DNA from 2 places in the Streptomyces sp. CA2R106 genome. Region 1 is predicted to be linked to the other one. Evidence: riboswitches for the same ligand, from Rfam matches in the RefSeq annotation. Region 1 holds a riboswitch; the other holds the start of a gene.
What was found. Region 1 has a riboswitch for thiamine pyrophosphate ahead of thiO (glycine oxidase ThiO). Riboswitches for the same ligand answer to the same signal wherever they lie in the genome.
Positions count from the first base shown of each region.

Region 2: another riboswitch for thiamine pyrophosphate. It lies ahead of WA788_RS27020 (thiamine ABC transporter substrate-binding protein); the one in region 1 lies ahead of thiO (glycine oxidase ThiO).

Region 1 is NZ_JBAGKC010000004.1:328,706-342,967, reverse strand. It holds gene bfr (bacterioferritin) at 1-205, opposite strand, end outside; gene WA788_RS09210 (sulfite oxidase-like oxidoreductase) at 352-966, shown strand; gene WA788_RS09205 (deoxyribonuclease IV) at 1,079-1,960, opposite strand; gene pknB (Stk1 family PASTA domain-containing Ser/Thr kinase) at 2,039-3,997, opposite strand; gene WA788_RS09195 (thiazole synthase) at 4,369-5,214, opposite strand; gene thiS (sulfur carrier protein ThiS) at 5,218-5,424, opposite strand; gene thiO (glycine oxidase ThiO) at 5,421-6,581, opposite strand; TPP riboswitch at 6,578-6,690, opposite strand; gene WA788_RS09180 (NAD(P)/FAD-dependent oxidoreductase) at 6,800-8,011, shown strand; gene WA788_RS09175 (Rv2175c family DNA-binding protein) at 8,093-8,467, shown strand; gene thiE (thiamine phosphate synthase) at 8,567-9,304, shown strand; gene metF (methylenetetrahydrofolate reductase [NAD(P)H]) at 9,440-10,360, shown strand; gene WA788_RS09160 (hypothetical protein) at 10,397-11,494, shown strand; gene WA788_RS09155 (terpene synthase family protein) at 11,514-13,769, opposite strand; gene WA788_RS09150 (phytoene desaturase family protein) at 13,924-14,262, opposite strand, start outside.
Region 2 is NZ_JBAGKC010000024.1:69,864-84,125, forward strand. It holds gene WA788_RS27010 (ABC transporter ATP-binding protein) at 1-71, opposite strand, end outside; gene WA788_RS27015 (ABC transporter permease) at 68-1,675, opposite strand; gene WA788_RS27020 (thiamine ABC transporter substrate-binding protein) at 1,819-2,925, opposite strand; TPP riboswitch at 2,917-3,060, opposite strand; gene rlmN (23S rRNA (adenine(2503)-C(2))-methyltransferase RlmN) at 3,142-4,260, opposite strand; gene WA788_RS27030 (phosphatidate cytidylyltransferase) at 4,340-5,383, opposite strand; gene frr (ribosome recycling factor) at 5,416-5,973, opposite strand; gene pyrH (UMP kinase) at 6,092-6,901, opposite strand; gene tsf (translation elongation factor Ts) at 7,146-7,982, opposite strand; gene rpsB (30S ribosomal protein S2) at 8,097-9,008, opposite strand; gene WA788_RS27055 (peptidoglycan DD-metalloendopeptidase family protein) at 9,542-10,006, shown strand; gene WA788_RS27060 (LLM class F420-dependent oxidoreductase) at 10,115-10,999, opposite strand; gene WA788_RS27065 (TetR/AcrR family transcriptional regulator) at 11,029-11,586, opposite strand; gene whiG (RNA polymerase sigma factor WhiG) at 11,652-12,491, opposite strand; gene dprA (DNA-processing protein DprA) at 12,771-14,063, opposite strand; gene WA788_RS27080 (YifB family Mg chelatase-like AAA ATPase) at 14,063-14,262, opposite strand, start outside.

The sequences.
Region 1 (14,262 bases):
GCAGCCCCTCCAGCAGCAGGATGCGGTCGGTGATGATCTCCGCGTGCCGCATCTCGTCGAACGACTCGGCCCTGGTGTTCTTCGCGAGCTTCGTCCACCCGAAGTTGTCCTGCATTTTCGCGTGCAGGAAGTACTGGTTGATCGCGGTCAGCTCGGCGGTCAACTGCTCGTTGAGGAACTCGATGACCTCGGGGTCGCCCTGCATGGCAACGCCGTCCTTCCCGTTCGGGCCCGATATGTCCGCGCATCCTTGCACCGCGTGACCGTTCGATCCAGTAAGTGCACGCTTACGGTGTCGGCGCCGCCCGGCCCGCGGCCCGAGCACGGTGTCCGGTCTGTCACCATGGACGTATGAGTCGGCAAGCGCATCCGGAGGGGCGGCTCCCCCCGGGGCAGCGGCTCCAGCGGGGCTGGCCGGTCACGCACTACGGGCCCGTGCCCCGCTTCCGCCCCGAGCGCTGGGACTTCCGCGTCTTCGGCGCCACCGCGCACGGCGCCCGCCCGGTGTGGAACCACGACGAGTTCTCCGCGCTGCCGTACACCACCGTGGTCGCCGACTTCCACTGCGTCACCAAGTTCTCGATGACCGGCATGGAGTGGGGCGGGGTCTCCGCCGCCACCGTCGCCGAACTCGCGCCCCCGGCGGCCGACGTCACCCACGTCATGGTCTGGGCCGAGTACGGCTTCAGCTCCAACCTGCGGATCGAGGAGTTCCTCGACGACCTCACGATCTTCGCCACCCACCAGGGCGGCCAGCCCCTCACCGCCGAACACGGCTTCCCCGTCCGCCTCGTCGTGCCCCGCCTCTACGCCTGGAAGGGCCCCAAGTGGGTGCGGGGCATCGAGTACATGACGGCCGACCGCCGCGGTTTCTGGGAGGAACGGGGCTACCACAACCTCGCCGACCCCTGGCACGAACAGCGCTACTCCTTCCAGGAATCCCCGGGCGACGGCCCCGAACTCTGAGCCCGGCTCACCCCGCCGGGCGCCCCAAAGGGGCGCGGGGAACTGCGCGACCAGCCAGAGCGTGGCCCGCAGTCCGCACACCCGCGGCATGGGGCAGACGCGGCCGTAAGGGTCACCCCTCCCGAAGGGACTGGAGCAACTTCACGTCAGAAGCGTGCCCTTCAACTCCCCCCGGGGTCTCGATGACCAAGGGCACCCCGTCCGTCGCCGGGTGGGCCAGAACCTCACGGAAGGCGGCCACCCCGATCCGCCCGGCACCAATATTCTCGTGGCGGTCGAGGTGCGCCCCGCACCCCGCCTTCGAGTCGTTCGCATGGATCAGCCGCAGCCGCCCCGCCCCCGCGGCCCCCTCGATCTCCGCGAACATCCGGTCCACCCCGCCGGGCGCCGCGATGTCGTGCCCGGCGGCGAACACATGGCAGGTGTCCAGGCACAGCCCGACCCGCGGATGCCGGTCCAGCGCGTCCAGATACGGCCCCAGGTCCTCCGCCAGCGAACACAGCGAGGACCCCTGCCCGGCGGTCGACTCCAGCAGCAGCCACGGGTCGTCGTCGTGCGTCAGCTCCTCCAGCAGCGGCCGCACCCGCTCCCGTACCTGCGCAAGAGCGGCCTCCCGGGGGCGGCCGCCGGTCGCGGAACCGGTGTGCACCACCACCCCGAGCGCCCCGATCCGCCGCCCCCGGCGCAGCGAGTGCCGCAGCGACGCCACCGAGCGGTCGACGGTCTCCGGCGTGTGCGAGCCGAAGTTGATCAGATACGGCGCGTGCACGTACGCGGGGATGCCCGCGCCGGCGCAGCGGGCGCGGAACTCCTCGTCCTGCGCCGGATCACCCGGGCCGGTCGCCCAGCCCCGGGGGTTGGCCACGAAGACCTGCACCGCCTCCGCGCCCAACTGCTCGGCGTAGCCCAGGCCCTTGGTGGCCAGGCCGCCCGCCACCGGCACGTGCGCGCCGACCGGATTGCGGCGGCGCCCGGGCGCGGTCTGCTCGTTCACTCGTCCGTCACCGGTCTTCACAGTTCGTCGTTCGGGTCGGTCAGGGCACCCAGGGTCGGTCAGCGCATCCAGAGTCGGTCAGCGCGCCCAGAGGGTGATCGTCGCGCCCTTGGGGGCCTGGCTGCCGCCGTCGGGGGACTGGCTGAACACGGTACCGCTGAAGAAGAGGTTGATCACCCGCACCTCGAAGCCGGCGGCGGTGAGGATCTTCTTCGCGTCGCCCGTCTTCTTCCCGGTCACGTCCGGCACCGGGAACTGCTGCTGGCCCTTGGAGACCGTGATCGTCACCGAGTCGCCCGCCGCGGCCTGGCCCCCGGCGCCCGGAGACTCCAGCGCGACCTTGTCCTTGTCGGCCACGTCGGAGAAGACCTTGCCCGGCGCGAGCACCACCTTCAGCCCGGCCGCCTCCAGGTCCTGCTGCGCGTCGGTGACCGACTCGCCGACCACGTCGGGGATGTCGACGGGGGCGCCGCGCGAGACGGTGATCGAGACGCGCTTGCCCGGGTCGGTCTGGGTGGTGCCCAGCGGGTCGGTGGACACGACCCGGCCGCGCGGCACGTCGTTGCTGTACGCCTGGGTGACCGTGCCCGGCACCAGGCCCGCGGCCTTGATCTCCTTGCGGGCGGTGGCCAGGTCGCGCCCGGCGACGTCGGGCACCCGGACGTGCTGGGGGCCCTTGGAGACCGTCAGGGTCACCGTGCCGTTGCCGCGGATGCGCCGGCCGGGGGAGGGGTCGGTGGCGATCACGCTGCCGCGCGGCACCGTCAGCGAGAAGCCCTGCTTCACCTTGCTGTCCAGCCCGGCCTGCTCGATCTTCTGCTCGGCCTTCGCCTGCGGCAGCGACAGCACGCCGGGGACCGTCGTGAACTGGCCGTCGTTGATGTACCAGACGCCCGCGCCGACCCCGAGGACGACCAGCAGGGCGACGAGCACGGCGAGCGGGCCGCGGCGCGAGCGCGCCCACCCGGGTGCCGGGGCGGGGGGAGGGTCGTCCGGCGGCGGGGTGGGCAGCAGCAGGCGGGTGGTGCGGTCCGGGACCGCGCCGTCGGGCCGCGCCACCACGCTGGTGGGCTCCTCGGAACCGGGCGGCAGTACGGGCGGCACCTCGTCGGTGGGCACCTCGTCGGCGTGCACCTGGTCGGCGGGCTCGGGTGCCGCCGGTCCGGCCGGGCGCGCGTCCAGCTCCTCCGCGGTCAGCGCCGCCCGCGCCGTACGGGTCTCGGCGAGCAGTTCCACCGCGTCCGCCGGGCGCTGCTGCTGCGGGCGGGCGCAGGCCCGCGCCACCAGCGCGTCCAGCAGCGGCGGTACGGTCGGCACGACCGCGGAAGGCGGCGGCACGTCCTCGTTGACGTGCTGGTACATCACCTTCATCGGGGTGTCGCCGTCGTACGGCTTGCGGCCGGTCAGCATCTCGTAGAGCACCACGCCGCACGCGTACACGTCGGCCCGCTGGTCCACGGTGCCGTGGCCGATCTGCTCCGGCGCCAGGTACGACACGGTGCCCAGCACCACGCCCGTCGACGCGCTCGTCTTCGTGTCGATCGCCCGCACCAGGCCGAAGTCGGCGACCTTCACCCGGCCGTCGTCGCCGATCAGCACGTTCTCCGGCTTCATGTCCCGGTGCACCAGACCCGCGCGGTGCGCCGCGCCCAGCGCCGCGAGCACCGGTTCCACGATGTCCAGCGCCGCGTGGACCTGGAGCGCCCCGCGCTCCCTCAGCACGTCCCGCAGCGTGCAGCCCGCGACGTACTCCATCGCCAGGTACACGTACGTGCCGTCCGTGCCCTGGTCGAAGACGCCCACCACGTTCGGGTGCGCGAGCTTCGCGACCGCCTTCGCCTCGCGGATGAAGCGCTCCACGAACACCGCGTCGTCCGCGAGGCGCGGGTGCATCACCTTCAGGGCGAGCTCCCGGTCCAACCGGGTGTCCACGGCGCGGTAGACCGTCGCCATCCCGCCGACGGCGATGCGCTCCTCGACCAGATAGCGCCCGTCGAGCGTCTGCCCGACGAGCGGGTCCTCCACGCTGGTGTCCACGGCCACCGATTCTACGAGGCGGTTCGCACCCAACCGCGGGATCACGGCGCAATGTGTCCCACCCGTGCGGATTCGCTACGCGGTTGTAACCGTCCCCGTCCCCCTCCTCCCGCCCTGCGGGCCCCACGGCCCCCGCCGCGACGGTCCCGTCCCGCCCCCGGCCGCCGCCGGCTTCTTTCGCGGGAGGGCCCGAGCAAAACCAGGGGCGCGGGGAACTGCGCGGCCAGCCAGAGCGCACCGTGAGGTGAACGAGGACGGGAGGGGGCACTACCCAGGGGCGCGGGGAACTGCGCGACCAGCCGGAGCGGGGCGTGGGGTGGACGGGGACCGGAAGGGGCACCAGCCCCGGGGGCGCGGGGGAGGGCGGCGCCCTAAGCGCGGGGGGCTGGGGGCGGCGCCCCCAGGGAGAGGGCGCCGTTCGAGGGGGTCGAAGCGAGGGCACCGTACCTGCGGGGGATACGCCCGGCCCGGTGGGCGAGCCGGCCGGCGGAAACGGCCTCCCGCATGGCCGCGGCCATGAGCACGGGCCGCTGCGCCCGGGTGACGGCGGACGCGAGCATGACGGCATCGCACCCGAGTTCCATGGCGAGCGCGGCGTCGGACGCGGTGCCGGCCCCGGCGTCGAGGATGACGGGCACGGACGCCCGCTCGACGATGAGCTGGAAGTTGTGCGGGTTGCGAATCCCGAGCCCGGAGCCGATCGGCGAGCCGAGCGGCATGACCGCCGCGCACCCGACATCCTCCAACTTGCGGGCGAGCACGGGGTCGTCGCTGGTGTACGGCAGCACCGTGAACCCGTCGTCCACCAACGTCTCGGCAGCGTCGAGGAGTTCGACCGGATCGGGCAGCAACGTCCGCTCGTCGGCGATCACTTCGAGCTTGACCCAGTCGGTGCCGAGCGCCTCCCGGGCGAGCCGCGCGGTGAGGACGGCCTCGCCCGCGGTGAAGCAGCCGGCCGTGTTCGGCAGGACACGAACCCCCAACCGGCTCAGCACGGACAGCACGGAACCCTTCGCGGTGGGGTCCAGCCGCCGCATCGCGACGGTCGTCAGCTCCGTACCGGAGGCGACGAGCGCCCGCTCCAGCACGTCGAGGCTCGGCGCCCCGCCGGTGCCCATGATCAGCCGGGACCCGAACACGGCGTCGCCGATCCGCAGCGGATCAGCCCCGTCAGGCGACGCGGACGGCGCGGCCTGCGCCGACGGTGTCGTGTGCAACGCTCAGCCCCCCTGGACCGCGGTGAGGATCTCCACCCGGTCGCCGTCGGCGAGCCGGGTCGCCGACCAGCGCGAGCGCGGCACCACCGCCTCGTTGAGCGCGGCGGCCACCCCGGTGGTCGCCGCGCCGTACCGGGCGACGAGCGTACCGAGCGCGATCGGCTCCTCCAGAGCGCGCGGCTCCCCGTTGACGAGCACGCTGATCGTCATACCGTCTGCTCCTCACGTACGGCCGCGAACCGCCCGGCGGCGAACGGCTCGGCGTACCGCGGCAGACGTCCGGTGTCCAGGACATGGCCGAGGACGTCCCCGGTGACGGGCGTGAGCAGCACCCCGTTGCGGTGGTGCCCGGTGGCCAGCAGCAGACCCTCCAGGTGGGAGGGCCCCAGCAGGGGAGCGTTGTCCGGCGAGCCGGGCCGCAGCCCCGCGAGGGTCTCGGTGAGGGGGAGTTCGGTGATGCCGGGCACCAGGTCGTGCGCGTCCCGCAGCAGTTGGTAGACGCCGCCCGCGGTCACCGCGGTGTCCCAGCCGAACTCCTCGCTGGTCGCGCCGAGCACCAGTTCCCCGTTCTCCCGCGGCACCAGGTAGACATGGCTGCCGCGGACCACCGCGCGGACCGTGCGGGACAGGAACGGCGCCCGCCCGGCCGGCATCCGCAGCCGCAGGATCTGCCCCTTCACCGGCCGCACCGGCGGCAGCGCGTCCGGCGGCAGCCCCGCCAGCCGGCCGCTCTCGCAGCCCGCGGCCAGCACGGTGCGCCCCGCCACCGCCCGGGTGCCGTCGGCGAGTTCGGCGCCGGTGACCCGGTCGCCCGCGCACAGCACCCGCGCCGCCTTCGCCCGTACGAACTCCACGCCCGCCGAGCACGCCGCCCGCAGCAGCGCCGCCGCCAGCCGCCGCGGATCGACCTGGTGGTCGCCGTCCACCCGCAGCCCGCCGCGCACCCCGGGGGCGAGCAGCGGCTCCAGCCGGCGGCAGTCCCGCCCGGTCAGCCACTGCGCGGCCAGCCCCAGCGAGGTCTGGAAGGCGTGCAGGTCGCGCAGGTCCGCCCGGTCGTCCGTGTCCAGCGCCACCGCGAGGGTGCCGCACGGCCGGTAGCCGGTGTCCAGACCGGTGGCGTCGGCCAACTCCGCGACCAGGTCCGGATAGCGCGCCGCCGACGCCAGGTTCAGGTCGAGCAGCGTCTGCTCGCCGTACTGCAACTCCGTGACCGCGGCGAGCATCCCCGCCGCGACATGGGCGGCGCCGCCGCCGGGGGACGGGTCGGCCACCACCGTGGACAGCCCGCGCTGGGCGGCGCGCCACGCCGTCACCAGGCCGATGATGCCGCCCCCCACGACGAGGACGTCCGCTGTTCGGGTACGCATGAGTCTCGGCTGCTCCCTTCGCCGGCATGACCCGGATCAGGTTCGTACGGTCGGCGGCCGGCCAGCCGCCCTCTCAGCCCGGTGCGTCCGGGCTCCCGCGAATTCGCTTCCGGTCAGCTTAACCGAGGGCCCGCCGGCGGGCGCCGCCGCGTCCACCGCGGTGGACGGGCCGCCCCGACCCCCGCCCCGGCGCCGCCCCGACGCGCTAACGTGTCCCGGTGAGCGAGCGTCACGCAGTGATCGTGGGGGCCGGCATGGCCGGCGTGCAGACGGCCGTCGAGCTGCGGCAGCAGGGCTGGCGCGGCCGGATCACCCTGCTGGGGGACGAGCCCCACCCTCCGTACGACCGCCCCCCGTTGTCGAAGGCGGTGCTGCTGGGCGCGGAGGGCGGCGCCCTGGCCGACGTGCGGTTCGACGTCGACTTCGCCGCCTTGGAGGTGGACCTGCGGCTGGGCGTGCACGCGCAGGCGCTGCGCGCCGCGGCACGCCAACTCGTCACCGACGCGGGCCTGGTGGCCTATGACGCGCTCGTCCTGGCCACCGGCGCCTACCCGGTGGCGCTGCCCGGCACCGCCGGCCGCCCCGGCGTCCACCCGCTGCGCACCCTGGACGACGCCGCCGCGCTGCGCCCGGTCCTGGAGCGGCGCGAGCACGTCGTGGTGGTCGGCGCCGGCTGGATCGGCGCGGAGTTCGCGACGGCGGCCCGCAAGGCCGGCTGCGAGGTGACGGTGGTCGAGGCCGCCGACCGCCCGCTGTCCGGTGTGCTGCCCGCGTCCGTCACCGCGCACATGACCGGCTGGTACGACGAGGCCGGCGTGACCCTGCTGACCGGCACCACCGTGGCCGAGGCCGCGGCGGGCGGGGTGGTGCTCGCCGACGGCAGCCGCCTGGCGGCCGGCGCCGTGGTGGTCGGGATCGGCGCCCGCCCCGCCACCGGCTGGCTGGCCGGCTCCGGGGTCACCCTGGACCCCCAGGGCGCGGTGCGCGCCGACGAGCGGCTGCGGGCCACCGCGCCCGACGTGTACGCGGTCGGCGACTGCGCGTCCTTCCCCTCCGCCCGCTACCACCGGCGGCTGCTCGTCCACCACTGGGACAACGCGGTCCAGGGCCCGCGCACCGCCGCCGCGAACCTGCTCGGCGGCGAGGAGGCGTACGACCCGGTGCCGTACTTCTGGTCCGAGCAGTTCGGGCGGTTCGTGCAGTACGCCGGGTTCCACCGGGACGAGGACACGATGGTCCGCCGCGGCGACCCGTCCGGCGACTCCTGGTCGGTGCTGTGGCTGCGCCGCGGCGTGCTGGTGGCGGTGCTCGCGGTGGGGCGGCCCCGGGACATGGCGCAGGGCCGCAAGCTGATCACCCAGGGTGCCGAGCCGGACCCGGCGCTCGCCGCGGACCCGGCGGTGCCGCTCAAGGCCGCGGTGCCGCACTGACGCCTGCCGCGGGGGCGCGGGGGACACCGTGACGGCTCAGCGGTGGGGGCGATTGTCAGCCGCAGGTGGCAGGCTTGTCCCGTGACTGCTTACTCGTCGGTTGACGCGCACATTGACGCTCTCGTCCCCTCCTGGCTCACCCTGCCCGAGGTCGCGGAGCGGCTCGGCCTCGAAGTGACCCGTATCCGGCCGCTGATCAAGGAAGGGCAGCTCATCGCGGTCCGGCGCGGGGAGAACAAGGTGCTGATGGTGCCGAGCGACTTCATCGGAGACGGCAAGATCGTGAAGGGCCTGCCCGGCACCCTGACCCTCCTGAAGGACGACGGGTTCACGGACGACGAGGCCCTGGAGTGGCTCTTCACGCCCGACCCGACCCTGCCCGGCACCCCCGCCAACGCGCTGCGCGAGAATCGCGGGACCGAGGTGAAGCGCCGCGCGCAGGCGCTCGCCGTGTAGCCCGCGCCCTGCCGGGGCCGCCGGCCGCCGCCCGTACCGCACCCGCGGACGCGCGCGGCGGCGGCCCGCACCGGGGCGCACCGACCCCGGGAGCCCGCGATGCCCACCCCGACCGCGTCCGACCGCCTCGCCGCCGCCCGGCTCTACCTGTGCACCGACGCGCGCACCGGCCGCGGCGACCTCGCCGCGTTCGCGGACGCCGCACTGCGCGGCGGGGTGGACATCATCCAGCTCCGCGACAAGGGCATCGAGGCCCGCCAGGAACTGGCCGCGCTGGAGATCCTCCGCGACGCCTGCCGCCGCCACGGCAAGCTCCTCGCCGTCAACGACCGCGCCGACATCGCCCACGCCGCCCGCGCCGACATCCTCCACCTCGGCCAGGACGACCTGCCGGTCCCCGCCGCCCGCGCGATCCTCGGCCCTGACGTCCTCATCGGCCGCTCCTGCCACACCGCCGCGGAGGTCGACGCCGCCGCCGTCCAGCCCGGCGTCGACTACTTCTGCACCGGGCCGGTCTGGCCGACCCCCACGAAGCCCGGGCGCCCCGCACCCGGGCTCGACCTCGTCCGCCACGCCGCCGCGCTCCGCCCGGCCCGGCCCTGGTTCGCGATCGGCGGGATCGATGCCGCCACCCTCCCCGCCGTCCTCGCCGCCGGCGCCCCCCGCATCGTCGTCGTCCGCGCGATCACCGGTTCCCCCGCCCCCCACGAAGCCGCGGCCGCCCTGACCCGCACGATCCGCTGCACGGTGCCCGACAGGGGCGCGGGGAACTGCGCGAGCAACCAGCTTCCGGCCGGTGGTCCGGACGCGACAGCAACAGCCCCTTCGGGCCGGTGACGACCTGCACCACGGAACAGGGTTGGTCGCGCAGTTCCCCGCGCCCCTGTCCGGCACCGTTCTCCGCGGCAGCGGCCCCCCGGGAGTGGCTGGACGCACTAACGTGTGGTGGCCGCCACACGTTAGCCTGCTGACATGGCCTTGGGGACTTCATCCACACGTACGGACCGCGCGACCACGATCCGTGAGCTGCTCGCGTCCGGCCACCGCTCCTACTCCTTCGAGTTCGCCGCGCCGCGTACGGAGAAGGGCGAGCGCACGCTGTGGAACGCGATCCGGCGGATCGAAGCCGTCCGTCCGACGTTCGTGTCGGTCACCTACGGCGCCGGCGGCTCCTCGCGGGAGGGCACCGTACGGGCCACCGACCGCATCGTGTCGGACACCACGCTGACCCCGTGCGCCCACCTGACCGCGGTGAACCACTCGGTCGCCGAACTGCGCAACATCATCGGCCAGTACGCCGACGCCGGTATCCGCAACATCCTCGCGGTGCGCGGCGACCCGCCCGGCGACCCGATGGGCGAGTGGGTGGCGCACCCGCAGGGCCTGACGTACGCGGCCGAGCTGGTGCGGCTGGTCAAGGAGTCCGGGGACTTCTGCGTCGGCGTCGCGGCGTTCACCGAGATGCACCCGCGCTCGACGGACCCGGCGGAGGACACCCGGCACTTCCTCGACAAGTGCCGCGCGGGCGCGGACTTCGCGATCACCCAGATGTTCTTCGACCCCGAGGCGTACCTGCGGCTGCGCGACCGGGTGGACGGCGCGGGCTGCACGGTGCCGGTGATCCCCGAGGTGATGCCCGTCACGAACGTCCGGCAGATCGAGCGCTTCTCGCAGCTCGGCAACGCGCCCTTCCCTCCTGAGCTGGCCGAACGCATCCTCGCGGTGCAGGACGACCCGGCGGAGGTGCGGAAGATCGGCATCGAGTTCACCACGCGGATGTGCCGGCGCCTCATGGACGAGGACATCCCGGGTCTCCACTTCATTACTCTTAACCACTCCACCGCATCGCTGGAGATCTACGAGAACCTCGGGCTGCACCAGCGGGCGGCGTGACCGCGGGCGACCGCCCCTAGGTGAGGAAGTGGGCACATGGGCTACTCGGTGCTCTACATCGCGTTCGGCATCGTCGCGCTGTGGCTGCTGGGCGAGGTACTGCTCCAGTACAAGGCCCGGCTGCGGTGGCGGGTGCTGGCCTTCGCCGGCTTCCTCGGCCTGGTGGTGGGGGTCGCCGACCGCAGCATCGTGCTCATCCTGCTGGGCGCGGTCGCCTTCGGCGCCGGGCAGAGCATGGTCACGCTCTCCTACAAGCGCGGCTTCTCCGCCGGCTGGGCGATAGGCGGCCGCCCCGGCTCCAGCCGGCGCCGCAGGTCGGCGGGGGCCCGCCCGGCCGAACCGGTGCTGGCGGTCGGCCCGATCGAGCCGGACACCCCCGACGCGGCCCAACCGGACGTCTCCGCCGAGCAGTTGGCGGGGATGGGCGCCACCGCGGTGCACGACTTCCCGCCCGTGCCCGGCGACGGCCAGGACGGCTACGGCGCCGAGCAGGCCGTCTACCAGCCGGTTCCGCTGCCCGACGACAGCGGCGAGTACCCGCTCTTCGACGGCCAGTCGACGTACACCCCCGACCCGTACACCAGCGGCGGTTACGAGGGGTACGGCGCGCAGGGCTACCAGAGCTGGACCGGCTACGAGCAGCAGCCGTCCTGGGAGCAGGGCCCCCCACACGGCCCCCAGCAGGACGCGCAGCAGGGCGCCGGCCAGGACGGCGGCGGCTACCAGGAGCAGCCCGCGGCGGCCGCCGCCTCGTACGGCTACGACCCGGACGAGCAGGACGTGTTCGGCAACTCCCGCGCCACCGACGGCGACAGCTACGGCGCCGGGTACGGCAGCGGCGGGGACTGGCAGTTCGCGCAGTCCTCCCCGCAGCAGCCCGCGGCGGAGCCGTACGGCGACTACGGCTACGGCGGCCAGCAGCAGTACGGGCCGCAGGGCTACGGCCAGCAGCCCTACGACCCGCAGCCCTACGACCCGCAGCCTTACGAGGCCCCGCAGCCCTACGATCCCCCCCAGCCTTACGACCAGCAGCAGGCGTACATCCCGCAGCAGCCGCAGCAGCCGCCGTACGAGCAGCAACAGCCGCAGCAGCAACAGGAGTACGCCGACCCCTACGACCCGTACCGCTACTGACCGGCCGGGCGGGCGGCGGTCAGCGCCCGCCCAGCAGGGACGCCAGCCGGGCCGCGGACAGGCCCGGGCCCGAGGGGATCGTCCACGCGCTCCACGGGTGCCGCACGGCCGCCGCGGCCGGGGCGTGCGGATGGTGGCGCACCAGGGCCTCGTCGGTGTAGCGGGCGCACCCTTCGTGCCAGGTGAGGATGCCGGCCATCCAGTCCCGCAGCTCCCGCACATAGCGGAGCAGCATCTCGCGCCCCGGCTCGTCGAGGTCGAACTCGGTGAAGAGCGACGGGAGTTGGTGCTCGGTGATGTGCTGGAACTCCGCCATGCGGGCGGCCATCAGGTCCCCGACGACGTCCATCGCCTGCTGCGGGCCGCAGTCCAGGAAGTTCTGCACCACCAGTACCGCGTTGTGCAGGTCCCCCTCGAACTCGATCTCCTTGCGGTAGGAGAACACGTCGTTGAGCAGGCAGGCGAAGTCCTGGGCGGCGACCTCCATGCCGTGCACCGGCCGGGAGCGGTAGACCTCGTCCGGCAGCGTGTCGCCGTGGCCGATCCGGGTCAGGCTCATCGTCAGGTCCGAGCCGAAGGTCTTGCGGCGCATCTCGATGTAGTCCACCGGGTCCGGCACCCGGTTCAGCCGCTGGTTGGCCAGCTCCCACAGCCAGCTCGCGCACATGTCGTCGATCGAGGCGCGGAAGCTCCGCCGCTCGGCCGGGGCCATCGGGCCCGCGGTGCGCCGCCACAGGTCGGCGAGCGAGCGCTCCAGCGCGGTCAGCGGCGGCGGCACCGCGCCCGCGTCCAGCGGCATGAACAGCTTGAAGCGCTCGGTGGTGATCCGGGCCGCCGCCAGGTCGCCGGAGCGGCCGAATACCACCGGGTAGTAGTCGTCGCCGTAGGTGCCCCAGGTCAGCCAGTCCGTGACCAGGTCCAACTGCTCGGGCGAAGCGGCCGGATGGATGCCCGCCGCGCACAGCGCGAAGTCGTAGTCGGCCAGTTGCCCCGCGTTCCACAGGCCCTCCGGCAGCGGGCCGCCCGGCTCGGGGTCCAGCAGGCCCATCCGGCGGCTCCAGGCCGCGTTGTGCGCCCGGGCGGCGTCCAGGTGCGGGCTGAGCGTCGTGGCGAACGGCATCGGCACCGCGGGCAGCCGCAGGCGGCCGACCGGCCGGAAGGGCGCGTGGCCGTAGGCGCGGGCGCGCTGCGGCAGCGTCCCGGCGAGCGAGGCGGCGATCTGCGCGGCCGAGGTGCCCAGGCCGGTCGGCCCGCCGAGCGCGCCCACCGCCCGCGACGCGCCGTCCGCGCCATTCATGTAGCGGCTGGAGCGCAGATGCCACTCATGGCCGCCGGACTGCCAGTCCTGCAACCCCTTCACATAGCCGAACACCGCCAGCCGCTGCGCCGGGTCGAGCCCGAACTCCTCGAAGAGCGGCTCCACTTCGGTCAGCGCGGTGTGCTCGAACTGGTGCAGCCGCGAGGTCAGCAGGTCGTTCACCGCGTCGGCGGCCTCCTGCGGGGCGAGATCGAGGAAGCGCTCCAGCACCAGCACGGCGTTGGACAGCTCGCCCTCGTCCTCAATCTCCCGCTGGTAGGAGAACAGGTCGTTGCGCAGGTGCACCGCGTCCGCGAAGCAGTCGCGCAGCACCCGCATCGGGCGGCTGGCCGCGATCACGTCGGGCACCTCGGCGCCCGCCGCGTGCTCGATCAGGTTCGCCGACCACGGCGCCCCGCCGACCTTGCGGCGCATCTCGATGTACTCGATCGGGTTCGCCACCCGCCCGGCGCTGATGTTCGACAGCTCCCACAGCGACTCCTCCAGCAGGTGCCGGGTGCTCTCGTGGAACCGCCGCCGGTAGCCCTCCGACATCTGCGGCACCGTCCGCCGCCACAGGTCGGCCAGGCCCGCCTCCACCTGGTTCGTCGGCTCCGGGACCTCCTGCGCGAGGTCCACCGGCATGAAGGCGGGCAGCCGGTCCAGGTACGCCTTCGCACCCGCCATGTCCGGGGTGCGCTTGAAGATGTCCAGGAAGTGGTCGTCGAAGAAGAACACCCACACGTACCAGTCGGTGACGAGGTCCAACTCCGGCCCCGGCGCGTCCGGGTGGGTGTACGCGCACAGCAGGGCGTAGTCGTGCGCGTCGAAGTCCGACTCCGCCCAGACGCCCGAGCCCTCGATCATCGCCATCTGCCGGGCCCACTCCTTCGAGTGCTCCCGGGCGCTTTCGAGGTGCGGGTTCAGCCGCGCCGGGTACGGCACGTAGAACGCGGGCAGTACGAAGGGCTGCGGCATCCTGGGTAAGACCTTCCGCTCAACCGATGACCGGTACAGCGCTCACGCTAGGTCGGCCCCGGTCGGCCCGGTGAGCCGCCAACGCCCTTTTCCGCCCGATGGGTTGAATTCCGCGGCCGGGCGATTAACGATCTTGCACCCGGTTCCGCGGACGTCAGCGGCTGCCGCCCGGGCCCCCGGCGACCAGGTCGGCCACGATCGCGGCGGACATGCCCGCGTGCGGCAGCCCGCCGCCCGGGTGCGCCCAACCCCCCAGGAAGTACAGCCCCTTCACCGGCGTCCGGTTCGGCGGGCGCAGCAGGGTGCCGCCCGCGCCGGGCAGCGAGGGGACCGGCACGCTGCCGCCCGCCGCGCCCGTCGCCCGCTCCACGTCCAGCGGGGTGCGGACCTCCCGCCACAACTCCCGCTCCCGCAGACCCGGTACGGCCCGCTCCGCGACCTCCAGCAGCCGCTCGGCGAACGCGTCCGCGAACCCCCCTTCCGACCAGTCCAC
Region 2 (14,262 bases), on a different contig from region 1:
ACCTCGTCCAGCGCGGCGCGCGCCCCGAACCGTACGGTGGCCGCGTCCACGCGCAGCAGGGTGCCGGTCATCGCGACCTCTCCGACAGCGGGTACTCCAGGATCAGCAGGCTGGCCGCGCAGACCACCATGAGGATGGTGCTCAGCGCCATCGCCTGGCCGTAGTTCATCTCGCCGGCCCGGCCGAGCAGGCGGGCGACGGCGACCGGCAGGGTGGGGCTGTCGGGGCGGGCGATGAAGACCGTGGCGCCGAACTCGCCGAGCGAGACGGCGAACGCGAACCCGGCCGCGATGCCCAGGGCCCGCCGTACCAGCGGGAGTTCGACCTCGCGCCAGACCCGCAGCGGGGAGGCGCCCAGCATCGCCGCGGCCTCCCGCAGCCGTTCGTCGACGGCCCGCAGCACCGGCAGCATCACCCGCACCACGAACGGCGCGCCGACCAGCGCCTGGGCCAGCGGCACCAGCAGCCAGGAGTCCCGCAGGTCCAGCGGCGGCTTGTCGAGGGCGATCAGGAAGCCGAAGCCGACGGTGACCGCGGAGGTGCCCAGCGGCAGCATCATCAGCCCGTCGAACCCGCGCATCAGCCGGCCGCCGCGGCGGGTCAGGGCGGCCGCGGCCAGCCCGCCGACGACCAGGGCGATCACGGTGGCGGCGGCCGCGTAGCGCACCGAGTTCCAGACGGTCCGCAACGGTGGGACGAGGAAGGTGCCGTCGCCGCCGGTGGTGCCGAGCGCGCGGTAGAAGGCCAGGCCGTAGCCGTTCGGGCCGTCGAAGGAGCGGGCGGCGAGCACGCCGAGCGGCAGCAGGATCAGCAGCGCGACCGAGGCGAGGACGGCGGCCAGCAGCGCGCGTTCGCCCCGGCCGCGCGGGCGGTGCGCGGTGCCGGCCGGGTCGACCAGGCGCAGCGCGGACTCCCCACGCCGGGTGGTCCAGGCGTGCACGGCCAGGATCGCGGCCACGGCGGCGAACTGGAGCAGGGTGAGCACGGCCGCGGTGGGCAGGTCGAAGATCTCGGCGGTCTCCCGGTAGATCTCGACCTCCAGGGTGGCGCGGGTGGGGCCGCCGAGGATCTGGATGACGCCGAAGGAGGTGAAGGTGAACAGGAAGACCATCACCCCGGCGGCCGCGACGGCAGGCCCGAGCGCGGGCAGGGTGACGCGGCGCCAGGCGGCGAGGCGGCCCGCGCCGAGCATGCGGGCGGCCTCCTCCTGGCGCGGGTCGAGCTGGGCCCACAGGCCGCCGACGGTGCGGACGACCACGGCGTAGTTGAAGAAGACGTGCGCAATGAGGATCGCCCACACCGAGGTGTCCAGGCGCACCCCGAACAGGCTGTCGGTGAAGCCGCCCTGCCCCAGCAGCGCGAGGAACGCCGAGCCCGCGACGACGGTCGGCAGCACGAACGGCACCGTGACCACGGCCCGCAGCAGCCGCTTGCCGGGGAAGTCCAGCCGCGCGAAGGCGTACGCCCCCGGCAGGGCGACCACCAGGGTCAGCGCGGTGGAGGCGGCCGCCTGCCAGCAGGTGAACCACAGCACGTGCCGGACCGAGCCGTCGCCGAGGACGTCGCCGATCCGGCCGAGCTGCCAGCGGCCGCCCTCGTGCAGACCGCGGCCGACGATCGCCGCCACGGGGTAGGCGAAGAAGGCGGCGAAGAACGCCAGCGGCAGTGCGGCCAGGGCCGCTCCGGTGAGGACGCGGCGGCTACCGCGGTGGGAGTCGGCCCGCGGCGCGGCGTTGCGCGGTGCGGCCTTGCGCGGCAGCCCGTTCTTCGGCGCTCCCTCCCGCGGCGCTCCCTCCCGCGGCGCTCCCTCCCGCGGCGCTACAGGACGATCGAGTTCCACGACTTCACCCAGTCGTCCCGCTTCGCGGCGATCTTGTCGGGCGCCAGCGTCGTGGGGTGCGGGACCTTCGCGCCGTACTTGGTGAACACCTCGGGTTCGACCGCGCCCTTCACGACCGGGTCGACGTACATCTGGAGCGGCATGTCCTGCTGGAAGGTCCGGCTGAGCATGAAGTCGATGAACGCCTTGGCGCCGGCGGGGTTCTTCGCGCCGTGCAGCAGCCCGGCGAACTCGATCTGGCGGAAGCAGGTGCCGGTGGCCACCCCGACGGGCGACTGCGCGGGCTGCGGGGTGACGCCGACCACCTCGGCGGGTGGGCTGGAGGCGTAGGAGACGACCAGCGGCTTGCTGCCCTTGGCCTTCTTGCCGGCGGCCGACCCGGAGAAGGCGTTGTCGTACGCCTGCTCCCAGCTGTCGACGACCTGCACGCCGTTGGCCTTCAGCTTCTTCCAGTACGCCTGCCAGCCGGAGTCGCCGTAGGTGGCGGCGGTGCCCAGCAGGAAGGCGAGCCCCGGGGAGGAGGTGGAGACGTTCTCGGTGACGAGCAGGTTCTTGTACTGCGGCTTGACCAGGTCGGCGAAGGTCTGCGGCGGCGCGAGGTGGTGGGAGGTGAAGTAGGCGCGGTCGTAGTTGACGCACACGTCGCCGGAGTCGATCGGCGTCACGCGGTGCTTGGCGGCGTCCAGTTGCACGTCCGCGGCGACCTGGTCCAGGCCCTTGGCGGTGTAGGAGTCGAACAGGCCGTTGCTCAGGGCGCGGGAGAGCAGGGTGTTGTCGACGCCGAAGAAGACGTCGCCGCGCGGGTGGTCCTTGGTGAGGATGGCCTGGTTGACCGCGGCGCCCGCGTCGCCGCCGCGCAGCACCTTGACGGTGTAGCCGGTCTCCTTGGTGAACTGCGCGAGCACCGAGGAGGAGGCGGCGAACGAGTCGTGGCTGACCAGGGTGACGGTCTTGGAGGGCTTGCCGGCGGCCGAGGAGGAGCCGGAACCGGAGCCGGAGCTCGAGCCGCAGCCGGCGAGGACGGTGGCGCCGGCGGTGGCGAGGACGAGCGCGCCGATGGCACGCCGACGGATGGTGCTGTTCACTGTGTGACTCCCTACGCCGGTATGACCCGGATCAGGTGGGAGGGTCTGCGGCCTGGGTCCCTCGACGGTCCTGCCGTCGGATCGGGTCCCAGCCGCACTCTCAGCGCCGTCTCAGGCGCTCCCCTGTCGGATGTTCACTTGTCCTGCGGTTCTGCGGTCGTGCTTGTCACGCTGCCATGCATGCCGTTGGTACGACGAACACACCAGCGCACCGTATCAGCGTGCGGAGGCGGCGAGCTGACCGCAGGCCCCGTCGATCTCCTGGCCGCGGGTGTCGCGGACGGTCACCGGCACGCCGTGCGCCTCCAGTGCGGCCACGAACGCCCGCTCGTCCTCCGGCCGGGAGGCGGTCCACTTGGAGCCGGGGGTGGGGTTGAGCGGGATCAGGTTCACGTGCACCCGGTGGTTCTTCAGCAGCCGGCCGAGCCGGTCGGCGCGCCACGCCTGATCGTTGACGTCGCGGATCAGGGCGTACTCGATGGAGACGCGGCGGCCGGAGACGTCGGCGTAGTGCCAGGCGGCGTCGAGCACCTCGCGGACCTTCCAGCGGGTGTTGACCGGCACGAGGGTGTCGCGCAGCTCGTCGTCGGGGGCGTGCAGGGACACCGCGAGGCGGCATTTGAAGCCCTCGTCGGCGAAGCGGTGCATGGCCGGGACCAGGCCGACGGTGGAGACGGTGATGCCGCGCTGCGACAGCCCCAGCCCGTCGGGCGCCGGATCGGTCAGGCGCCGGATCGCGTCGACGACCCGGCGGTAGTTCGCGAGCGGCTCGCCCATGCCCATGAAGACGATGTTCGACAGCCGGTCCGGGGCGCCGGCCGCGCTGCCGGGCACGTCGCCGTCGCGCAGGGACCGCATCCCGGCGACGATCTGGTGCACGATCTCGGCCGTCGACAGGTTGCGGTCCAGGCCCGCCTGGCCGGTCGCGCAGAACGGGCAGTTCATCCCGCAGCCGGCCTGCGACGAGATGCACATCGTCACCCGGTCCGGGTACCGCATCAGCACCGACTCGACGAGCGTCCCGTCGAAGAGCCGCCACAGCGTCTTGCGGGTCTCCCCGTCGTCGCACGAGGCGTGCCGCACCACCGTCATCAGCTCCGGCAGCAGGTCGCCGGCCAGCTTCCCCCGGGCCGCCGCCGGAATGTCCGTCCACGTCGCCGGATCGTCCGCGTAGCGCGCGAAGTAGTGCTGCGACAACTGCTTCGCCCGGAACGGCTTCTCCCCCAGCGCCGCCACCGCCTCCCTCCGCTCCGCGGGCGAAAGATCAGCAAGATGCCGCGGCGGCTTCTTGGCCCCGCGCGGCACGGCAAACGTCAGTTCTCCGGGTACAGGCATGATGCCTACCAGTGTCGCAGACTCCGCGCGGTGCGCCGTTCGTGCTGCGCGCGGCCGGGACGGGGCCGGGAGGCGGGGGTCAGCCCTGGCCGACGAAGGAGACGAGGAGGAGCCAGACGACGGGGGCGGTGGGGAGGAGGGAGTCGAGGCGGTCCATGATGCCGCCGTGGCCCGGGAGGAGGGTGCCCATGTCCTTGATGCCGAGGTCGCGTTTGATCATGGACTCGCCGAGGTCGCCGAGGGTGGCGCTGACCGCCGCGGCCAGGCCCAGGAGCAGGCCCTGCCACCAGTGGCCGCCGTCGATGAAGTACTGCATGAGCAGGGCGCCGACGACCATCGCGAAGCTGATCGCGCCGACCAGGCCCTCGCGGGTCTTGCCGGGGCTGATCCGGGGCGCGAGCTTGTGGCTGCCGAAGCGCCAGCCGACCGCGTAGGCGCCGGTGTCGCTGATCACGGTGAGCAGCAGGAAGACCAGCACCCGCCGCGGACCGTCGTCGGCGGCGAGCATCATGACCACGAACGTGGCGAGGAACGGCACGTAGAACGCGGCGAACACGGCCGCGGTGACGTCCCGCAGGTAGTCCTCGGGCGGGGTGGCCATCCGCCAGACCAGCACCGCGAGCGCGGTGAGCGCCATCGCGATCCACGCGCCGTCGGCACCGCGGACGTACCCGGCGATCACCATCGCGGTGCCGCCGACCGCCAGCGGGACCAGCGGCGCGTGGATCTGCTTGCGCTCGGCGAGCCGGGAGGTCAGCTCCCACAGCCCGACGACCACCGCGACCACGACGATCCCGACGAAGACCGCCTTGACCACGAACAGCGCCGCCACGACCACCGCACCGAGGCCGACACCGACCCCTATCGCCGCCCGCAGGTCGCGCCCGGCGGACTTCTTCGCGGCCGGCGGTGGGTCCTGGGGCGGCGCGGACGGTGGCGGTGGCATGGTGGAGATCTTCCTCCTGACCCCGGGCTCCGTGGCGGAACCCGCCGCGTGACCGGCGCGTGGCGAAGCGCCCCAGGAAGAATCGTTCACGGAACGTCGCCTCGCGTCGTCGTCAGGTTGGTGGTCGGCCGGGGGGAACGTGCGGCGGTCCGGCCCGGACGCGCAGGGTCCGGCCAGGACACATCAGGTGCGCGGGAGCTCCGCGGAGGTCAGACCTCCAGCAGCTCCGCTTCCTTGTGCTTGAGCAGCTCGTCGACCTGCGCCACGTACTTCGCCGTGGTGTCGTCCAGCTCCTTCTCCGCGCGGCGCACCTCGTCCTCGCCGCTCTCGCCGTCCTTGACGAGCTTGTCCAGCGTCTCCTTGGCCTTGCGGCGGACGCTGCGGATGGAGATCTTCGCGTCCTCGCCCTTGGCCTTGGCGACCTTGATGTACTCGCGCCGCCGCTCCTCGGTGAGCTGCGGGAACACCACGCGGATGATCCGGCCGTCGTTGCTGGGGTTCACGCCGAGGTCGGAGTTGCGGATCGCCTCTTCGATGTTGCGCAGGCTGCTGCTGTCGAAGGGGGTGATCACGGCCATCCGCGGCTCGGGCACGGCGAAGGAGGCGAGCTGGTTGATCGGGGTGACCGCGCCGTAGTACTCGGCGACGATCTTGTTGAACATCGCCGGGTGCGCACGGCCGGTGCGGATCGCCGCGAAGTCGTCCTTGGCGACGACGACGGCCTTCTCCATCTTCTCCTCGGCCTCGAGGAGGGTCTCTTCAATCACCATGTGCTCCTGGTATTCAGAAGGCAGAGCCGTCGGGTCCGGGCCCCTGCGCGCGTCTTCGTGCTCTTCCTGCACGGTGTCGGACCGGGCAGCCTGTTGTCCATACCGGCCTCGCCGGTCACGCCCTGGTGCCCTGGTCGTTGACCAGCGTGCCGATCTTCTCACCCTTGACCGCGCGGGCGATGTTGCCCTCGGCGAGCAGTTCGAAGACCAGGATCGGCAGTTTGTTGTCCTGGCAGAGGGTGATCGCGGTGAGGTCGGCGACCCGCAGGTCGCGGGCGATCAGCTCGCCGTACTCCAGGGCGTCGAAGCGGACGGCGTTCGGGTTGTGCTTCGGGTCGGAGTCGTAGACCCCGTCCACCCCGTTCTTGCCCATCAGCATCGCCACCGCGTCGATCTCCAGGGCGCGCTGCGCGGCGGTGGTGTCGGTGGAGAAGTAGGGCATGCCCATGCCGGCGCCGAAGATGACCACGCGGCCCTTCTCCAGGTGCCGGACGGCGCGCAGCGGGATGTAGGGCTCGGCGACCTGGCCCATGGTGATGGCGGTCTGCACTCGGGTCTCGATGCCCTCCTTCTCCAGGAAGTCCTGGAGGGCGAGGCAGTTCATCACGGTGCCGAGCATGCCCATGTAGTCGGAGCGGGCGCGGTCCATGCCGCGCTGCTGGAGTTCCGCGCCGCGGAAGAAATTGCCGCCGCCGAGCACGACCGCGATCTCGTAGCCCTCGCGGACCACCGCGGCGATCTCCCGGGCGATGGCGTGCACCACGTCGGGGTCGACGCCGAGCCCGCCGCCGCCGGCGAACGCCTCGCCGGAGAGCTTGAGCAGGTAGCGGCGCGGAGCGGTCCCGTCGCGGCCTTCGTGCTGCTGCCCGCCGCCCTCGTGGGTGTGGTCGCGGGCCTTGCGGGCGCCTTCGGCACCATCATCCATGGGAGATCTCCTCGTGCACGTACCGAGGAGGCCATTGCCGTGGGTCCTTGTCGGTTCCCGGTACGGCAATGGCCTCCTCGTCACCTCTGCGGCCGGCCGGCGGGCGGCCGGCCGCGTACGGCCCTGGCGGACCGTCTGTCTTGCCCCGCGCGGCCGCCGGGCGGCCGTACGGACATCGGTGGCAGCCCGCGGCGGCCGAGTCGGTGTCTGCGGCCGGACCGGCGGGTGCCGGTGGGTGCGGACGTCAGACGCCGACGCGGAAGCGCGCGAAGGCCTTCAGGGTGACCCCGGCCTCGTCGAGCACCTTCTGCACGGTCTTCTTCGCGTCCTTGGCGAACGCCTGCTCCAGGACGACGTTCTCCTTGAAGAAGCCGTTGACCCGGCCCTCGACGATGCGCGGCAGGGCGGCGTCGGGCTTGCCCTCCTCGCGCGCGGTCGCCTCGGCGACGCGGCGCTCGTTGGCCACTGTCTCCTCGTCGATCTCGTCGCGGGTGAGGAACTTCGGGGCGAACGCGGCGATGTGCTGCGCGACGTCCTTGGCGGTCTGCGCGTCGGCCTTGTCCAGCTCGACCAGCACGCCGACCTGCGGGGGCAGGTCCGGGCTGGTGCGGTGCAGGTAGGAGGCGACGTAGCCGCCGGTGAACTGCGCGAAGCGGTCCAGCACGATCTTCTCGCCGAGGGTGGCGTTGGCCTCGTCGACGAACGCCTGGACGGTCTGGCCGTCCTTGATCTCGGAGGCGAGCAGCGCGCCGAGGTCGGCCGGCTTGGTGGCGGCGACGTGGGCGGCGATCGCGTCGGCGACGGCGACGAACTTGTCACCCTTGGCGACGAAGTCGGTCTCGCACTTCAGCTCGACGAGGACGCCCTCGGAGTTGTCGGCGGCGATGAGGGAGACGACGGCGCCGTTGGAGGCCGAGCGGCCCTCGCGCTTGGTGACGCCCTTCTGGCCCTTGACGCGGAGGATCTCGACGGCCTTGTCCAGGTCGCCTTCGGCCTCGGTGAGGGCGTTCTTGCAGTCCATCATGCCCGCGGCGGTGAGCTCGCGGAGCTTCTTGACGTCGGCGGCGGTGAAGTTCGCCATGGGTGTGAGTCTCTTCCCGGATGGTCGGTGGATCTACGGGTGAACGGCGGGGGCGCTCGGCCCCCGCCGTTGTCACGCGTGGTGCTGTTCCCGGACGCTCGCGTCCGCGGGCGGTCAGGCGCCGGTGGCGGCGTCGCCCTCGGTGGTGGCGGGCTTCTCGTCGGCCGGGGCGGCGGCGGGCGCCTCCTCCGCCGGGGCGGCGGCCTCGTCGGCCGGGGCGTCGGCAGAGGCGGGGGCCTCGGCATCGGCCTTCTTCTCGCCCTCGAGCAGGTCGCGCTCCCACTCGGCGAGCGGCTCGGCGGCGCCTTCGGCCTTCTTGTCGCCGGTGGCGGCGCCGGAGCGGGCGATGAGGCCCTCGGCGACGGCGTCGGCGATCACGCGGGTGAGCAGCGTGACGGAGCGGATCGCGTCGTCGTTGCCCGGGATCTTGTAGTCGACCTCGTCGGGGTCGCAGTTGGTGTCGAGGATCGCGACGACCGGGATGCGGAGCTTGCGCGCCTCACCGACGGCGATGTGCTCCTTCTTGGTGTCCACGATCCAGACGGCGCTGGGCACCTTCTGCATCTCGCGGATACCGCCGAGGGTCTTCTCCAGCTTGTCCTTCTCGCGGGAGAGGACGAGCAGTTCCTTCTTGGTGAGGCCGGAGGCGGCCACGTCCGCGAAGTCGATCTCCTCGAGCTCCTTCAGGCGCTGCAGGCGCTTGTAGACGGTCGAGAAGTTGGTGAGCATGCCGCCCAGCCAGCGCTGGTTGACGTAGGGCATGCCGACGCGGGACGCCTGCTCGGCGATGGCCTCCTGCGCCTGCTTCTTGGTGCCGACGAACATGATGGAGCCGCCGTGCGCGACGGTCTCCTTGACGAACTCGTAGGCGCGGTCGATGTACGACAGCGACTGGAGCAGGTCGATGATGTAGATGCCGTTGCGCTCGGTGAAGATGAAGCGCTTCATCTTCGGGTTCCAGCGGCGGGTCTGGTGCCCGAAGTGGACGCCGCTCTCCAGCAGCTCCCGCATCGTGACGACGGCCATGGCCGTACTCCTTGAGGTACTCGGTTACCGCGGCCGCCGGACGGTGGCCGCGCCTGACGTCCCGACGCGCCGTGCCACAGGGGACCGAGGGGCGCGGCCACCGCCCGTGACCATCAAGGTCCGGGGTTGGTGGCGGGGCGTGCGAAGTCGACCCGGTGACCCGGGTCGCCAGGGAAAGTGTACGGGACCGCCGGAGCCGCGGGCGACACCCGAGTTGTCCACAGGGCGCGGACCAAGATCATCGCGGGCGGGGCGCGGTGGGTCATCGTGGGGACATGGCGTACACGGCGGTGTGGTTGACGGTGGTGGCGGTGGTGCTGGCGGCGGGCGGAAGCGTGGCGGCCGGGGCCGAGGGCGGGGCGGGCACGGGAGTTGGGGACGGCACCCGGGCCCGGGCATGGGAGGCGGCGGGGCCGGGGCCCGGGTCTGGAGCGGGGTCGGCAGCGAGGTCGGGGTCGGCAGCGGGGTCGGGGTCGGCAGCGGGGTCGGCGGGCTGTACGGGGCCGCCGGGTCCGGCGGCGCGGTGCTGGCCGGTGGTGGGGCCGGGGGCGCGGGGCCGCCCGCTGGTGCTGCGTGCGTTCGAGCCGCCGGCGACACCGTGGGCGGCCGGGCACCGCGGGGTCGATCTGGCGGCCGGGGCGGGGGCTTCGGTGCGGGCGGCCGCCGCGGGCGAGGTGGCGTTCGCCGGGCCGGTCGGGGGCGTCCCGGTGGTGGTCGTGGCGCTGACCGGCGGTCTGCGCACCACCTACGAACCGGTACGGGCCGCGGTCGCGGTGGGTGCGGCGGTGGCGGCCGGGGACCGGGTGGGCGAGGTGGCCGTAGGGCGGCTGCCGCACTGCCCGGAGGTGTGTGTGCACTGGGGGCTGCTGCGCGGGGACGTCTACCTCGACCCGCTCACCCTGCTCCCGCCGGTGCTGCGCCGGGCCGGGCCGTCCCGGTTGCTGCCGGTGGCGGGGGCGGGCGGCGGCGGGAAAGGGGTGAGCGGGCGGAAGGGGTGAGCGCGGCTGCCGGGCGGGCGGCGGACGTGGGCGGGGCCGCGGAGTGGGGCGGTGGAGCGGGGCCGCGGAGCCGGGCGGGCCGCGCGGTGGCGGCCCGCCCGGGCCGGATCAGCTCAGCGGCAGTACGGCGGCCAGCTCGCGCCACTCCTCACGCGGCAGGGCGCCGTCGGGGCGCAGCACCTGGAGGGCCACGTGGTCGGCGCCGGCCTCGTGGTAGGCGGCGACGCGGGTGCGGACGTCGACGGTGTCGCCGATCGCGAACAGGGCCTCGAGCAGGGCGTTGCTGCCGCCGTCGGCGAAGTCCTCGTCGGTGAAGCCGAGCCGGCGCCAGTTGTTCACGTAGTTGGGCAGCTGGAGGTAGCCGGCGAGGGCGGCGCGCGCGGTCTGGCGGGCCCGGACGAGGTCGGCGTCGAGGACGACGCCCAGCTCGGGGGCGAGCAGCCGGTCCGGGCCGAGGGCGGCGCGGGCCTGTGCGACGTGCTCGACGGTGACCAGGTACGGGTGGGCGCCGGCGGAGCGGTCCGCGGCCAGCTTGAGCATGCGGGGGCCGAGGGCGGCGAGCACCCGCCGGGCGGGCGGCACGGGGACGGGTGCGGAGTCCAGGCCGTCGAGGAACTCGACCATCTTCGCGTACGGGTGCGCGTACCCCTCGGTGATCGGGGCGTGGCTGACGCCGAGGCCGAGCAGGAACCGCTCGGCGGCGCCGGGCTCCAGCGCGGCGACGTCCCGGGCGACTTCCTCGGCGGGCTGGTTCCAGACGCTGAGGATGCCGGTGGCCAGGGTGATGCGGCGGGTCGCGGCGAGCAGCGGCACGGCGCGGGCCACCCGGGGCGAGCCGCCGAGCCAGATCGCGCCGTAGCCGAGTTCGTCCAGCTCCGCGGCGGCCGCGCGGTTCTCGTCCGGGGACTCGGCGTTGTCCTGGCTGAGCTGGACGGCCCACACGCCGACCCGGCCGATGTTCTGCTGCGGTGTTCCTGGGGCTTGTGAAGTCATAACAGCGGCAACAGGGCGCTGTCGGCGGGCTATTCCGCGCTGTCCGCCGACCGGGTGACGCCGTGCAGGGCCATGGCGACGGCGGCCTCGACGATCTCGGTGGGCATCTCCGCCGCGCCCAGCTCGATCCGGCGGACCGCGGCGTCGACCACGCCTTGCAGCAGCATGGCGGTGAGCCGCGGCTCGGGGTGCCCCAGGCACGACAGTGCGGCCACCACCATGGCGACCAGGCCGCCGTGCGCGGCGCGGATCTTCTCCCGGGCGCCGGCGTCCAGCTCGCCGGCCGAGATCGCCACCACCGCGCGGTGCCTGCGGTCGCCGACCAGGGTGAGCTGGCTGCGGACGTACGCCTCGATCTTGTCCGCGGGGGTTTCGGCGGCCTGCATCGCGGCCTCGACCTCGGCGGCCCAGACCGGGAAGTCGACCGCGCACAGCTCCTCGACGACGGCGGCCCGCGAGCGGAAGTACTCGTAGACCGAGGAGCGGGCCAGTCCGGTGCGCTCGGCGAGGGCGGGGAAGGTGAGGGCGTCGGTGCCGCCCTCGGACAGCAGGGTGCGGGCGGCGTCCAGCAGGGCGCGGCGCTGCATGGTCCGGTGCTCGGCCACCGAGGCCGCTCGAATTCTCGGCATTACTCCACTGTAGACAGTCCGGCTCAGCGTGCCTCCATGTCGGCGAGCTTCGCCCGGAGTTGGAGGACGGACTTGGTGTGGATCTGGCTGACCCGGCTCTCGGTGACGCCCAGTACCTGGCCGATCTCGGCGAGTGTGAGCCCCTCGTAGTAGTAGAGGGTAACCACGGTCTTCTCGCGTTCGGGCAGGGTGTTGACCGCGCGGGCGAGCAGGCGGCGCAGCTCGCGGTCCTCGGCGACGTCGGACGGGTTGTCCGCGCCGGTGTCCTCCAAGGTGTCGACCAGGCTGAGCCGGTCGCCGCCGTCGGCCCCGACGTGCAGCAGCTCTTCTAGGGCGACGACGTTGGCGAGCGACAGCGCGCTGAACACGCCGTGCAGCTCCTCCAGGCCCACGCCCATCTCGGCGGCGACCTCGGGTTCGCTGGGGGTGCGGTGCAGCTTCGCCTCGAGCGTGGCATAGGCCCGCTCGACCGCGCGGGCCTTCTGCCGCACGGAGCGCGGAATCCAGTCCAGCGCCCGCAGTTCGTCGATCATGGCGCCGCGGATGCGGGTGATGGCGTAGGTCTCGAACTTGATCGCCCGGTCCGGGTCGAACTTCTCGATGGCGTCGATCAGGCCGAACACCCCGGAGGACACGAAGTCGGCCTGCTCCACGTTGGCGGGCAGCCCGACGCTGACCCGCCCGGCCACGTACTTGACCAGCGGCGAGTAGTGCAGGATCAGCTGCTCCCGCAGCCGCGCGTCCCCCGTGGACTTGTAGGTCCGCCACAGCGCGTCGAGCGAGGTGGGCGCGCCGGGCCGGGGGGTGGCCCGGGCGGTGGCCACGGCCGTCGCCTGTTCGGACCCGGGGGTGTGCTGGGGCATACGTTGTCGTGAGCCGTTCTGCCTTGGCGTGGGCGGGAGATCAAACCTCCGCGAGCGTAGCGTGACCATAGTGTCGCGGATTGCTACGGCATCCGTGTGGGACATGCGCAGATACGTTCCTCTACGGGTGCGGGCGGTCCGTGCGGGGCGCACGGGGGCGCACCGGACAGCGCGGGGGCATCAGGGCAATCATGCGCCGCCGGCCGCGGCCGCACCGTCCGCCCTGCGAACACCGCAGGTCAGCGAGGTTCCGTGTCACCTGATGGGGTGTCGGCCGCGTCAACCTGGCGACGTTTTCAGGCCGTCGCGCCCGGTACGGACCAACCGCCAGCGCCCGCACTCGCGTACGACGAACCCGAGTGCCCGCAACTCGTGGAGCCGGCCGAGCGTGTCGGCCGCCGAGAGGCCGAGCAGGTCGGCGAGGTCCTGCTCCGCCGCGTCGCCGCGGCCGGGCATCGCCTCCAGCACCCGGGCCGCCGCCGGGCGCAGCAGGTCCCGGGGCAGCACCGGGCCCTGCCGGGCCGGGGCGAGGTCGGCGCCGATCTCCCCGACCAGTTCGACTACTTCGGCCGCGTCGGTGACCATCTGCGCGCCGCCGCGCAGCAGTTCGTGCACACCTTCCGACATGCTGCTGGTGCAGGGCCCGGGCACGCCCATGGTGATCCGGCCCAGCTCCGCCGCCCGCCGCGCGGTGATCAGGGAGCCGCTGCGGTAGCGGGCCTCGACGACGACCGTGCCCCTGGTCAGCGCGGCGATGACCCGGTTGCGCAGCACGAACCTGGACCGGGTCGGGTGGTCGCCGGGCGGCAGTTCCCCGACCAGCAGCCCCTGTTCGGCGATCGCGGCGATCAGGTCGCTGTTCCCGGACGGGTAGGCGGTGTCGATGCCGCTGGCCACCACGCCGATGGTGGCGCCGCCGGCCGCCAGCACGGCCCGGTGCACGGCGCCGTCCACGCCGTACGCCGCCCCGGACACCACCGCCCAGCCCGCGCCCGCCAGCCCGGCGCCGAGCCGGACCGCCATGTGCCGGCCGTAGTCCGTGCAGGCGCGGGCGCCGACCACCGCCACCGATCGCAGGGCCCACAGCCGCAGCGACGGCCTGCCGCGCACCCACAGCCCGTAGGGCCGCTGCTCCGCCAGGTCGTCGAGCTGGCCGGGCCAGTCGCCGTCGCCCGGGCACAGGAACCGGCCGCCCGCCCGGTGCGCCGCGGCCAGGTCCGCGACCGGGTCGGCCCGCGCGGCCCGCGCCCGGTATTCCGCGGTCCGCTCCGGGCCGGCCCCGGGCAGCCGCCGCCCGCCGAGCGCCGCGGCCAGCGCCTCCCGCGGACCCGACTCCCGCACCGCCCGGCCCATCACCTTGTCGCCGGGGTCGGCCACCCTCGTCAGCGCGACCCGGGCCAGCCGCTCCGGCCACCCCACCACCGCGTCCGGCCCCGCGGCGCCGGTCGGCCCGCCCCGGGCGTAGACGGCCCGCAGCTGCTCCTCGACCGCGCCGGCGCCGGTTTCCGGCCCGGCCGGAGCAGCCGCGGCGCCCTCCTGCTCCGGGGTCCGGCCCGCCCCCTCCCCGGCCATCACGCCCTGCCCGCCACGGCCGCCGCTCCCCTTTGCACCCCGGTGCGCAACTGGAGTGCCAGCAGCACGTGTTCGGGGGTCGGCCGGTCCGCGCCCGCGAGGTCGGCGACGGTCCACGCCACCCGCAGCACCCGGTCCAGGCCCCGGGCGGTGAGCAGGCCGCGCTCCATGTCCCGCTCGACCGCGCGCAGGGCGCCGG